2 regions of the Enterobacter ludwigii genome follow, and region 2 is predicted to be linked to the other one. Evidence: predicted binding sites of a transcription regulator. Region 2 holds the regulator's gene; the other holds the start of a gene.
The links. Region 2 encodes Fur, which represses iron uptake genes when iron is present. Its sites were predicted from a motif close to ATAATAATGAGAACNACTATCAA; they were not measured.
Positions count from the first base shown of each region.

Region 1: sufA (Fe-S cluster assembly scaffold SufA) is a predicted target of Fur. The motif match lies at 1,572-1,594, and genes of this name have one in related genera.

Region 1 covers NZ_CP017279.1:1,180,032-1,186,894, forward strand. The annotation lists gene BH714_RS05620 (diguanylate phosphodiesterase) at 1-401, shown strand, start outside; gene BH714_RS05625 (MerR family transcriptional regulator) at 590-1,318, shown strand; gene sufA (Fe-S cluster assembly scaffold SufA) at 1,633-2,001, shown strand; gene sufB (Fe-S cluster assembly protein SufB) at 2,010-3,500, shown strand; gene sufC (Fe-S cluster assembly ATPase SufC) at 3,510-4,256, shown strand; gene sufD (Fe-S cluster assembly protein SufD) at 4,231-5,502, shown strand; gene sufS (cysteine desulfurase SufS) at 5,499-6,719, shown strand; gene sufE (cysteine desulfuration protein SufE) at 6,734-6,863, shown strand, end outside.
Region 2 covers NZ_CP017279.1:505,533-512,395, forward strand. The annotation lists gene chiP (chitoporin ChiP) at 1-1,053, shown strand, start outside; gene chiQ (ChiQ/YbfN family lipoprotein) at 1,101-1,430, shown strand; gene fur (ferric iron uptake transcriptional regulator) at 1,539-1,985, opposite strand; gene fldA (flavodoxin FldA) at 2,274-2,804, opposite strand; gene ybfE (LexA regulated protein) at 2,960-3,247, opposite strand; gene ybfF (esterase) at 3,376-4,149, opposite strand; gene seqA (replication initiation negative regulator SeqA) at 4,333-4,881, shown strand; gene pgm (phosphoglucomutase (alpha-D-glucose-1,6-bisphosphate-dependent)) at 4,906-6,546, shown strand; gene potE (putrescine-ornithine antiporter) at 6,617-6,863, opposite strand, start outside.

The DNA.
Region 1 (6,863 bases), 670 kb from region 2:
TGGAATTCACCGAGAGCGAAGCGATTTCCCGTTTTGAAGAGTTTACCCATTCGGTCAGGCAGCTAAAAAGTGCCGGTATCAGCGTAACCATCGATCACTTTGGTGCCGGTTTTGCCGGTCTGCAGTTACTGGCGCAATTCCAGCCTGACAGAATTAAGATTAACCGCGATCTGGTCGCGAATGTGCACAAAAGCGGCCCGCGGCAGGCCATCATTCAGGCGATTATCACCTGCTGTTCCTCGCTGGAGATCCAGTTCTGTGCCGTCGGCGTTGAGAAGCCTGAAGAGTGGATGTGGCTGGAGTCTGCAGGCATTTCCCAGTTCCAGGGGCACCTGTTTGCCAGCCCGCGTCACGGGGGAATTCCGGCGATCGCGTGGCCAGAGAAGAAGTTTGAATTTTGAGAAAGCTGTACATAAACCTGCAAGCTTGACTGTACGCGCGGCAAAATTTGTACAACAATACATTAACGGGTGAAGGAACTTGTATACCCTTCACCCGCTCAAAAAGAGGCCTTAGTTATACAAATGGTTTGTACAATCTGATAAGGTTGGTCTGGTTGGGTATGGAAGTTCTAAGCGTGAGGGAGTTAATGGCCTATTACAGTATCGGCGAAGTGGCCGAACGATGCGGTATCAACCCCGTTACGCTGCGTGCCTGGCAGCGCCGTTATGGATTGTTGAAGCCGCAGCGAAGCGAAGGGGGCCATCGTCAGTTTGACGATGAAGATATCCTGCGTATTGAAGAGATCAAACGCCTGATGAAAAGCGGCGTTTCGGTCGGCAAAGTCAAAGGCTTGCTGGAAAACAAAGAAGTGATGACTCAGGGTAACTGGGCATCAATCCAGGAAGAGATGATGACGGTTTTGCGTTATGCCAGCCCGGCAAAGCTGCGCGCCAAAATAGGCGAGTTCCGCCGCGATCACGCGATGGATGCGCTTATCGATAATATTATTTCTCCCGTTCGTCAGCGAATGAATCAGGATCAAAATACGGTGCGTCATATGGCGAGCCTGCTTGACGGTGTGCTGATAGAGTTTGCTGTCGCGAGCCTGGCGGAGTCACGTAAGAAAGCCGGTAAAGATGCTCTGCTTATAGGCTGGGAGTGCGATGACCGGACACACCTGTGGCTTGAGGCTGCGCGTCTGGCACAGAAGGGGTGGCATATTGACGTGCTGGCCGACCCGATTGATTCCCCTCGTCCGGAGCTTTTTCCTGGGCAAAGAATTTTCGTCTGGACCGGTAAAGCGCCGACGCCGCGTCAGCAGGAACTGCTTGACCACTGGCGTGAACAGGGTTTTGTTGTCTCCTTTCATCATTAATTTCCGCAGGCCTTGAAGGCCTTTTTTTTTTGCTCGTCGTTCCCCTGGATAAAATCTATCTTAAAAATAGGTATTTCCGATGCATATTTTACTTTTCCCCTTTACTCCGCTTTTCTGATTCGATAACCCATTATTTTTCAAAGTATTGAACAATTAAATCCATCCCGCCCGCATCCGCTGACAGGGTCTATGCTTAATAAAAGTATGCAAAAAGGGCGATTTAGCCCAATGCCCCTGCTGACAGAGGGTTGAAGTGATAATCGTTATCACTAACATGGTGTTATGCCCTGGGGCTTATTAGATGAGGTGGACCTATGGAACTGCATTCAGAAACCTTCAATCCTGCCGACTTCGCCTGGCGTGGCTTAACGCTCACGCCAGCGGCGGCGGCACATATTCACGAACTGGTGGCGAAAAAGCCAGAGATCCTCGGCGTGCGCCTGGGGGTGAAACAGACCGGCTGCGCAGGATTCGGTTACGTGCTCGATACCGTCACAGAACCCGAGAAGGATGATCTGGTATTCGAAACTGACGGCGCAAAATTGTATGTCGCCCTGCAGGCCATGCCGTTTATTGACGGCACGGAAGTGGACTACGTACGTGAAGGTTTAAACCAGTTATTCAAATTTCATAACCCGAAAGCCCAGAACGAATGTGGGTGCGGCGAAAGCTTTGGGGTATAGGCGGTACTATGTCTCGTAATACTGAAGCAACGAGTGATGTTAACACCTGGAGTGGCGGCCACCTCAATTATAAAGAGGGGTTCTTTACCCAGCTGCAGACCGATGAACTGGCGAAAGGCATCAATGAAGATGTCGTCCGGGCGATCTCGGCCAAGCGTAATGAACCTGAGTGGATGCTGGAGTTTCGTCTGAGCGCCTTCCGGGCGTGGCTGGAAATGGAAGAACCTCACTGGCTGAAAGCGCATTATGACAAGCTGAACTATCAGGATTACAGCTACTACTCTGCGCCATCCTGCGGGAGTTGCGACGATACCTGCGCCTCACAGCCTGGCGCGGTGCAGCAAACCGGTGCGGACAACAGCTTCCTGAGCAAAGAAGTGGAAGAGGCATTTAACCAGCTGGGTGTGCCCGTTCGCGAAGGGAAAGAGGTGGCGGTGGACGCCATTTTTGACTCCGTCTCAGTGGCGACAACCTACCGTGAAAAACTGGCAGAACAGGGGATTATTTTCTGCTCCTTCGGCGAAGCGATTCACGAGCACCCTGAGCTGGTGAAAAAGTACATCGGCACCGTGGTGCCGAGTAACGATAACTTTTTTGCCGCGCTTAACGCGGCGGTAGCGTCTGATGGCACCTTTATCTACGTGCCAAAAGGCGTTCGCTGCCCGATGGAGTTGTCGACCTATTTCCGCATCAACGCGGAAAAAACCGGTCAGTTCGAACGCACCATTCTGGTGGCCGATGAAGGCAGCTACGTCAGTTACATTGAAGGGTGCTCTGCACCGGTCCGTGACAGCTACCAGCTTCACGCCGCGGTGGTTGAAGTCATCATCCATAAAGATGCCGAGGTAAAATACTCCACGGTGCAGAACTGGTTCCCGGGCGATGGCAACACCGGCGGTATTCTGAACTTCGTGACCAAGCGTGCGCTGTGCGAAGGCGAAAACAGCAAAATGTCCTGGACCCAGTCGGAAACCGGCTCTGCGATCACCTGGAAATACCCGAGCTGTATTCTGCGTGGGGATAACTCGATCGGTGAGTTCTACTCCGTGGCGCTGACCAGCGGCCATCAGCAGGCAGATACGGGTACCAAGATGATCCACATCGGTAAAAACACCCGGTCGACCATTATTTCCAAAGGCATCTCCGCCGGGCACAGTCAGAACAGCTATCGTGGGCTGGTCAAAATCATGCCGACGGCCACCAATGCCCGAAACTTTACCCAGTGTGACTCAATGTTAATTGGCGCAGACTGCGGGGCACACACCTTCCCGTACGTTGAATGCCGTAACAATACCGCCCAGCTTGAGCACGAGGCGACGACGTCACGTATTGGGGAAGATCAGCTCTTCTACTGCCTGCAGCGCGGGATCAGTGAGGAAGATGCCATCTCAATGATTGTGAACGGCTTCTGTAAGGATGTGTTCTCTGAACTGCCGCTGGAATTTGCCGTTGAAGCTCAGAAACTCCTCGCTATTAGTCTTGAACACAGCGTCGGTTAAGGAAAGCACATGTTAAGTATTAAAGATTTACAGGTTAGCGTGGAAGACAAAGAGATCCTGCGTGGTCTCAATTTTGACGTCAAACCGGGTGAAGTCCACGCCATTATGGGGCCCAATGGCTCCGGGAAAAGTACGCTCTCCGCGACGCTGGCAGGACGCGAAGATTACGAAGTGACCCACGGGTCGGTCGAGTTTAACGGCAAAGATTTGCTGGAGATGTCGGTGGAAGAGCGGGCCGGTGAAGGTATCTTTATGGCCTTCCAGTACCCGGTGGAGATCCCGGGGGTGAGTAACCAGTTCTTTCTGCAAACGGCGCTGAACGCGGTACGTAAATATCGCGGACTGGAAGCGCTGGACCGCTTTGATTTTCAGGACCTGATGGAAGAGAAGATTAAGCTACTGAAAATGCCGGAAGACCTGCTGACCCGCTCGGTCAACGTCGGTTTTTCAGGCGGTGAGAAAAAGCGTAACGACATTCTGCAGATGGCGGTCCTTGAGCCTGAACTGTGCATTCTGGATGAAACCGACTCCGGTCTGGATATCGATGCCCTGAAGATTGTCGCCGACGGGGTGAACTCCCTGCGCGACGGCAAACGCGCGTTCATCATCGTCACTCACTACCAGCGTATTCTGGATTACATCAAGCCGGATTACGTCCATGTGCTTTACCAGGGGCGTATTGTGAAATCCGGTGATTTCACGCTGGTTAAACAACTGGAGGAGCAGGGTTATGGCTGGCTTACCGAACAGCAGTAATGCGCTCCAGCAGTGGCACCGTCTGTTTGAAGCGCAGGGCAATACGCGCTCGGAACAGGCGCAACAGCACCTGCAGCAGATGCTGCGTCTCGGTTTGCCGTCACGCAAGCAGGAGAACTGGAAATACACGCCGCTTGATGGCCTGCTGAACGGCGAGTTTGTCACCCGCCTGGCAGACATCAGCCCGGCGCAGCGCGATGCCCTGGCATTGACCGTGGATGCCGTGCGTCTGGTCTTCGTCGATGGTCAGTTCCGCCCTGAGCTGAGTGACAGCACCCAGGACAGCGGGTTTGAGATTGCCATTAACGATGACCGTCAGAGCCTGAGCACCCCGGTACAGCCCGAGGTCTTCCTGCATCTCACCGAGAGCCTGGCGCGGAGCGTGACGCATATTCGCGTTAAGCGTAACCAGCGTCCGGTAAAACCACTGCTGCTGATGCACATCACTCAGGGAGCAGACGGCGACGAGATCAACACTGCTCACTATCGCCACCACCTTGAGCTGGCGGAAGGGGCGGAGGCCACGGTGATTGAGCATTACGTCAGCCTCAACGAGGCCCGGCACTTTACCGGGGCGCGTTTGACAATGCATGTTGCCGCCAATGCCCAACTTCACCATATCAAACTGGCGTTTGAAAACCCGCAAAGCCACCACTTTGCGCATAACGACATGCTGCTTGGACAAGATGCCGCGGCATACAGCCACAGCTTTTTGCTGGGCGGCGCAGTACTGCGCCACAACACCAGCACGCAGCTTAACGGCGAGAATACAACGCTTCGCATCAACAGCCTGGCGATGCCGGTTAAAACGCAAGTGTGCGATACACGCACCTGGCTTGAGCACAACAAAGGTTACTGTAACAGTCGCCAGCTGCACAAAACCATTGTCAGCGACAAAGGGCGGGCGGTGTTTAACGGCCTGATTAACGTGGCGCAGCACGCGATTAAAACCGACGGGCAGATGACCAACAACAACCTGCTGTTGGGACGCCTGGCGGAAGTGGACACCAAACCACAGCTTGAAATCTATGCTGATGACGTGAAGTGCAGCCATGGCGCGACGGTCGGGCGAATTGATGACGAACAGATGTTCTATTTACGCTCCCGCGGTATCGACCAGCAGGCGGCGCAGCAAATGATTATCTATGCGTTTGCCGCTGAACTGACGGAAGCGCTGCACGATGGCCTGTTAAAACAGCAGGTGCTGGCCCGTATCGGGCAGCGTCTGCCTGGAGGCGAAGCATGAGTTTTCCCGTAGAGAAAGTACGGGCAGATTTTCCGGTTCTGACCCGTGAAGTGAACGGTCTGCCCCTGGCGTATCTGGACAGTGCGGCCAGCGCGCAGAAACCGAATCAGGTGATCGAAGCGGAAGCGGAATTCTACCGCCACGGTTATGCCGCCGTGCACCGGGGGATCCACACCCTGAGTGCGGAGGCGACCCAGCGTATGGAAAATGTGCGTACCCAAATCGCCACTTTCCTCAATGCACGCTCGCCAGAGGAACTGGTGTTTGTGCGTGGTACCACCGAGGGGATCAACCTTGTTGCCAACAGCTGGGGCAACGCGCAGGTCCACGCGGGGGATAACATCATCATCACCCAGATGGAGCACCATGCCAATATCGTGCCGTGGCAGATGCTCTGTGAGCGTGTCGGTGCGCAACTGAGGGTGATCCCATTGAATGTTGATGGCACCCTGCAGCTTGAGCAACTCGACGCGTTGCTGGATGCGCGTACGCGGCTGGTGGCCGTGACCCAGGTTTCTAACGTGCTGGGAACCGAGAACCCGGTGGCAGCGATTATTGAGAAAGCCCACCAGGCTGGCGCGAAGGTGCTGATTGATGGTGCGCAGGCGGTCATGCACCACGCGGTCGACGTCCAGGCGCTGGACTGCGATTTCTACGTCTTCTCCGGGCACAAGCTCTATGGGCCGACCGGGATTGGCGTGCTGTACGTGAAAGAAGATATTCTGCAGGCGATGCCACCGTGGGAAGGGGGCGGCTCGATGATTGCGACCGTCAGTCTCTCAGAGGGGACCACCTACGCACGCGCACCGTGGCGCTTTGAAGCTGGCACGCCGAATACCGGCGGGATTATCGGGCTGGGGGCGGCCATCGCCTATGTCACGTCTGTTGGCCTTGACGCGATTCAGGAGTACGAACAACTGCTGATGCACTACGCGCTGCAGGAGCTTGCCAGCGTACCGGCGCTGACCCTGTACGGCCCGGCGGACCGCCAGGGGGTAATTGCGTTCAATCTCGGTAAACACCATGCATACGATGTGGGCAGTTTCCTCGATAATTACGGCGTGGCCGTGCGTACCGGACACCACTGTGCTATGCCGTTGATGGCGTTTTACCAGGTGCCGGCGATGTGCCGCGCATCGCTGGTGATGTACAACACAACGGAAGAGGTCGACAGGCTGGTGGCGGGGCTTAAACGCATTCACCAGTTGCTGGGCTAACGGAGAGGCGAAAGATGGCAGATTTGCCGGATAAAGAAAAATTACTGCGTAACTTCGGGCGTTGCGCAAACTGGGAAGAGAAGTACCTCTATATCATTGAACTGGGCCAGCGTTTACCGCCGCTCAGCGAAGAGGCACACAACC
Region 2 (6,863 bases):
AATAAGGCCTATAAAGAAGACTGGTCCGGCGATAAAAGCGGTATCAGTCTGTATAAAGCCGCTGCAAAATTCAAATATGGTCCAGTCTGGGCGCGCGGCGGATATATTCAGCCAACTGGCCAAACCCTGTTAGCGCCACACTGGAGTTTTATGCCTGGTACTTACCAGGGCGCTGAAGCTGGCGCTAACTTTGACTACGGTGATGCGGGTGCGTTGAGTTTCTCCTATATGTGGACCAACGAATACAAAGCCCCGTGGCATATCGAAATGGATAAGTTTTACCAGAACGATAAAAAAACCAAAGTGGATTACCTCCACTCGCTGGGTGCGAAGTACGATTTTAAAAACGACCTCGTGTTAGAAGCCGCCTTTGGTCAGGCTGAAGGCTATATCGATCAGTATTTTGCCAAAGCCAGCTACAAATTTGATATCGCAGGGAGTCCGTTGAGTACCAGTTACCAGTTCTACGGCACGCGAGACAAAGTCAGCGATGGTGGCGTCAACGATATTTATGACGGCACGGCCTGGCTGCAGGCGCTGACCTTTGGCTACAAAGTGGGTCAGGTGGATTTGCGTCTGGAAGGAACATGGGTGAAGGCGGAAGGGCAGCAGGGCTACTTCCTGCAGCGTATGACCCCGACTTACGCATCTTCCAACGGTCGTCTGGATATCTGGTGGGATAACCGCTCTGACTTCAACGCCGACGGCGAAAAAGCGGTCTTCTTCGGCGCAATGTATGACCTGAAAAACTGGAACCTGCCGGGCTGGGCTGTGGGTGCCTCCTACGCGTATGCCTGGGACGCCAAACCGGGCGACATGGCCATACCGGATGCGTACTACGATCCGAACTACCGTCTGAAAGAGTCCTCTTACAGCCTGGATGCCATCTATACCGTGCAGGACGGACGTGCGAAAGGCACGATGTTCAAGCTGCACTTCACGCAGTATGACAACCACTCTGATATTCCAAGCTACGCGGGCGGTTACGGCAACATCTTCCAGGATGAACGTGACGTGAAATTCATGGTTATCGCACCATTCACTATCTTCTGATGAACGCTCCGGCGGGTTCCGTCCCGCCGGAATGGAGACTGCACATGATGAAAAAAATGGTAATCGTCGCGTTGCTGGCCTCGGGGCTGGTGGCTTGCGCCCAGGACCCGGCACCGAAAGAAAATTCTCGCCTGAAGGAGGCTTACAGCGCCTGCATTAACACCGCTGAAGGTTCACCGGAGAAAATTGAAGCCTGCCAGAGCGTGCTGAATGTGCTGAAGAAAGAGAAGGCGCATGAGCAGTTTGCGACGCAGGAAAATGTTCGCGTAATGGACTATCAGGCCTGTATTCAGGCGCGTAAAACCGGTAACGATCAGGAAGTGGCGAAGCGTTGCGACCAGATCTGGAAGGAAATACGCAGTAACAACGGAAATTAAGTAAGTGTGTTAAGGCCCGGTGGCGCTGTGCTTACCGGGCTTTTTTTTGCCGGGTGACAGGCAAAAAAAAGCCAACCTTGCGGCTGGCTCAGAGTATGAAAGTTCGACTTATTTGGCGTCGTGTGCGTGATCGTCTTCGCGGCAATCACCTTCTGCACAGTGACCATACAGATACAGGCTATGGTTGGTCAGGCGGATACCATGACGAGCAGCGATTTCACGCTGACGTGCTTCGATGGAATCATCGCTAAATTCAATGACCTTGCCACAATCCAGGCAGATCAGGTGATCGTGGTGCTGCTGCTGGGTCAGTTCGAATACAGATTTACCGCCTTCGAAATTATGACGGGTAACAATGCCCGCGTCATCAAACTGGTTCAGCACGCGATAGACGGTTGCCAGCCCAATCTCTTCACCCATGTCGATAAGACGCTTGTAAAGGTCTTCCGCACTGACATGGTGATTGTCTGGACCCTGAAGCACTTCAAGGATTTTTAACCGAGGAAGCGTAACTTTCAGGCCAGCCTTCTTTAATGCGGTATTGTTGTCAGTCATGCGGAATCTGTCCTGTTGCTAAACGATTCACTTCTGGAGGAAGTGACAGAAAATGCACCTGGAATAATGCGTCTCATTATAGAACTGCCATGGCTAAATGAAAACTGCAAGTCTCAGGCAAAGTATGCTTATAAAAACGTGGTATCACCGACAAACTTACTCAATGGCACCCCATTTTACCTGGGAGACATTGTACAGGTCTGGGCGAAAAAGTTAAAAGATTGTAGCGATTAATTTAATCGTTTGACCCGGTTCCTGGGCGCAACCGGGGTTGCGCCACACTAACAATCAGGCGTTAAGAATATCGTCCAGGTGCAGTTCTTCGCGGATCTGCTTCACCCACTTCTCAACGCGCTCTGCGGTCAGTTCTGGCTGACGGTCTTCGTCGATCGCCAGACCCACGAAGTGGTCGTCATCGGCCAGGCCTTTAGACGCTTCGAAGTGGTAACCTGCAGTCGGCCAGTGGCCTACGATAACTGCACCATTCGGTTCAATGATATCGCGGATAGTGCCCAGCGCGTCACAGAAGTACTCAGCGTAGTCTTCCTGATCGCCGCAGCCAAACAGGGCGACCAGCTTGCCGTTGAAGTCCACTTCTTCCAGCGTCGGGAAGAAATCATCCCAGTCACACTGGGCTTCACCGTAGTACCAGGTTGGGATACCCAGCAACAGGATGTCATAGCCTTCGAGATCTTCTTTGCTGCTCTTGGCGATGTCATGCACATCGGCAACGTCTTTACCGAGCTGTTTTTGAATGTTTTTTGCGATATTTTCGGTATTGCCGGTATCACTGCCGAAGAAAATGCCGATGATTGCCATGAGTAAAATAACCTCTTGAAACTTAATGGTATGGTGGCGCAATTTGTCCACGGATAAGGGCAATAATAGCAGAACTGGCAACCCCGCGGAAACAGCTATCGCGCAGGACTGCACTCTGTGCTACATGAAAAGGGTAAGAAAGGGGATTTTCAGACTTATGCCTGGCGGCGCAACGTCTCAAGCTGGGCGATCAACATCTCTTCAATGAGCTCGCTACGGCTGATATTACGCGCTTCAGCCAGTTCGTTAAGCGCATCGACGGCATCGGCATTGAGCTTCAGTTCGACACGCTTAAGCCCACGATTTTTATCGCGTTTAAGCTGGTTGCGTTTATTAATACGCAGCTGTTCATCGCGCGAAAGCGGATTCGTTTTCGGTCGTCCCGGTCGACGCTCATTCGCGAACAGATCTAGTGTCGTACGGTCCGTTTGTTCTTTGGCCATGATTCTGAGACTTCGGGGGAAACAAGCCGCCCTGCTATTGCCCGGGCGATGAGCGCGCCATCATACATCACCAAAAACGGCACGCCAACGACTGGAAGCCCGCAACCTTCCAGTCGCTCTCTTTTTAATCAATTCGCAGTATCAGAGAGATAGCGGCGGATGGCGCGTAACACGGCGTCAGGTTTTTCCGCGTGAACCCAGTGTCCGGCACCGGCGATGACATGGGCGCGCGCCTGCGGGAATTGCGCCAGCAAGGTGTCGCGGTAGGCGTCGGTGACATAAGGGGAGTTACCGCCGCGAATAAAGAGGGTAGGGTGTTGCCAGGCGGGCACCGTATCCCAGCCGACGATGTTGTTGTACTGCGCCCAGAGTACCGGCACGTTGAAACGCCACTGGCCGTCGACAAACGACTTCAGCAGAAACTGAATAACGCCTTCTTCATTAAGATATTCGCGCATGACGGCTGTGGCCTGTTGGCGGGTTGAAACCCCAGCCTCTGTCACCGCATTGATGGCAGCAAAAATGTCGTCATGACGACGCACGTCGTAATCCACCGGGGCAACGTCGATCACGACCAGACCGTTGATTCTGTCCGGTGCCAGCGCCGTCAGGGCCATTACCGCCTTGCCGCCCATAGAATGCCCGATGAGCGTCACCTTCTGAAGATGGTTGGCATCAAGCGTATCGAGCAGATCCTGGGCCATTGCCGCGTAGGTCATCTCTTCTGAACGCCCGGAAAGACCGTGATTTCGCATATCGACCTGCAAAATATCGTGATCGGTAACCAGATCGCGCGCCAGCACCCCCAGGTTATCCAGGCTGCCAAAAAGCCCGTGAACCAGTACGATGGGAGAATTATTGTTCGGCGATTGTGCAGTTTGCGCTCGGGTATTCAATTTCATGGCAAAGTTCTTTTTTTACGTATGTCAGGTTAGGGTATCATGTTGACCATTCTGCCGCCCGGCTGCAAGGTTCCAGTTTAATCTGACTTTTGCCGCCAACCTGGTTTGACGCTATCCGCTGTTGGAATTTAACTTTATAATCCCAACGACTTGTATTCAGATAAGATATTGCACTGGATTAAGATGAAAACAATCGAAGTTGATGACGAACTCTATCAGTATATTGCCAGCCAGACGCGGCATATCGGGGAGAGTGCGTCCGACATTTTACGGCGCATGCTTAAAATTTCCGCCGCCTCACAGCCTGCTACCCCAGTCACTAAAGATGTCGTGTCTCAACAAAACGTTGTTGCACAAGCAAAACCTGCCGTCGCGCAAGTGAAAGACAAAGTACGTGCGATGCGCGAGTTGCTGCTCTCTGATGAGTACGCCGAGCAGAAAAAAGCGGTTAACCGCTTCATGCTGGTGCTGTCTACACTCTATTCACTGGATAACAAAGCGTTTGCTGAAGCGACCGAGTCGCTGCACGGTCGTACCCGCGTCTATTTCGCAGGCGACGAGCAAACGCTGCTGCAAAATGGCAACCAAACCAAACCTAAACATGTCCCGGGCACACCGTACTGGGTCATCACCAATACCAATACGGGCCGCAAGTGCAGCATGGTTGAACACATCATGCAGTCCATGCAGTTCCCGGCGGAATTGATTGAAAAGGTTTGCGGTACAATTTAACCCTTGCATCAGAAGGACCCGGTAATGGCAAATCACAGCCGTGCAGGCCAACCTGCACAACAAAGCGATTTGATTAACGTCGCTCAGCTGACCGCGCAGTATTACGTGCTGAAACCGGTCGTGGGCAACGCAGAACACGCAGTGAAGTTTGGTACATCTGGCCACCGCGGTAGCGCGGCGCGCCATAGCTTTAACGAACCGCACATTCTGGCTATTGCTCAGGCCATCGCGGAAGAGCGCGCTAAAAACGGCGTTACCGGTCCGTGCTATGTGGGAAAAGATACCCATGCTCTGTCTGAACCGGCGTTCATTTCCGTGCTGGAAGTGCTGACGGCGAATGGCGTTGACGTCATTGTTCAGGAAAATAACGGCTTCACGCCGACCCCTGCGGTCTCTAACGCGATCCTTGTCCACAACAAAAAAGGCGGCGCGCTGGCTGACGGGATTGTGATCACTCCATCACACAACCCGCCGGAAGACGGTGGGATCAAATACAACCCGCCTAACGGTGGACCGGCAGACACGAACGTCACGAAAGTGGTTGAAGATCGTGCCAATGCGCTGCTGGCGGATGGCCTGAAAGGGGTGAAACGCCTCTCTCTGGATGCGGCCATGGCGTCCGGCCATGTGAAAGAGCAGGATCTGGTACAGCCATTTGTGGAAGGTCTGGCGGATATCGTCGATATGGCGGCAATCCAGAAAGCCGGTCTGAAGCTGGGCGTTGACCCTCTCGGCGGCTCCGGTATCGAATACTGGAAACGCATCGCAGAGCATTACAAGCTGAACCTGACCATCGTTAACGATCACGTTGATCAGACCTTCCGCTTTATGCACCTGGATAAAGACGGCGCAATCCGTATGGACTGCTCTTCCGAGTGCGCGATGGCGGGCCTGCTGGCGCTGCGTGATAAATTCGACCTGGCGTTTGCCAACGACCCGGATTATGACCGCCACGGTATTGTCACCCCGGCAGGGCTGATGAACCCGAACCATTATCTTGCGGTTGCCATCAACTACCTGTTCCAGCATCGTCCACAGTGGGGCAAAGAGGTGGCTGTAGGTAAAACGCTTGTCTCCTCGGCGATGATTGACCGCGTGGTTGAGGCGCTGGGCCGTAAGCTGGTGGAAGTACCGGTAGGCTTCAAATGGTTTGTTGACGGTCTGCACGACGGCAGCTTCGGTTTTGGCGGTGAAGAGAGCGCGGGCGCATCCTTCCTGCGTTTCGACGGCACGCCATGGTCCACCGATAAAGACGGGATCATCATGTGCCTGCTGGCGGCGGAAATCACCGCTGTCACCGGTAAAAATCCGCAGGAACACTATAACGAGCTGGCGGCACGCTTTGGCGCGCCAAGCTATAACCGTATTCAGGCTGGCGCGACCTCCGCGCAGAAAGCAGCGCTGTCTAAACTCTCTCCGGAGATGGTCAGTGCCAGCACGCTGGCCGGTGATCCTATCACGGCCCGTCTGACGGCGGCCCCGGGTAACGGTGCCTCAATCGGTGGTCTGAAAGTGATGACCGAAAACGGCTGGTTTGCCGCGCGTCCATCCGGTACGGAAGATGCATACAAAATCTATTGTGAGAGCTTCCTCGGCGACGAACACCGTAAGCTGATTGAGAAAGAAGCGGTAGAGATTGTCAGCGAAGTGCTGAAAAACGCGTAAATCGCGGTGGGCTGATGCCCTCACGATGCAATCAAAACGGCAACCCCAGGGTTGCCGTTTTGCTTTTGCATTAACTGTGTTTATTTTTCAATTCAAACCGCGGTGATACCAGACCGTACAGCGTCCAGCCCATAAAGGTCACCATCGCACCATACAGCATGGCTTCCTGGCCGGAAGAGTAGAGCGCATAGAAGCTGTAAATTGCCCCAATCAGCGCCACAATATTCGCCACCCTCGCTTTGCCTGCGTCCACCTTCGCCACCTTCTGAATGATGACCAGCGCCGCCATCGACAGAATATATGGAATGATATTGGTC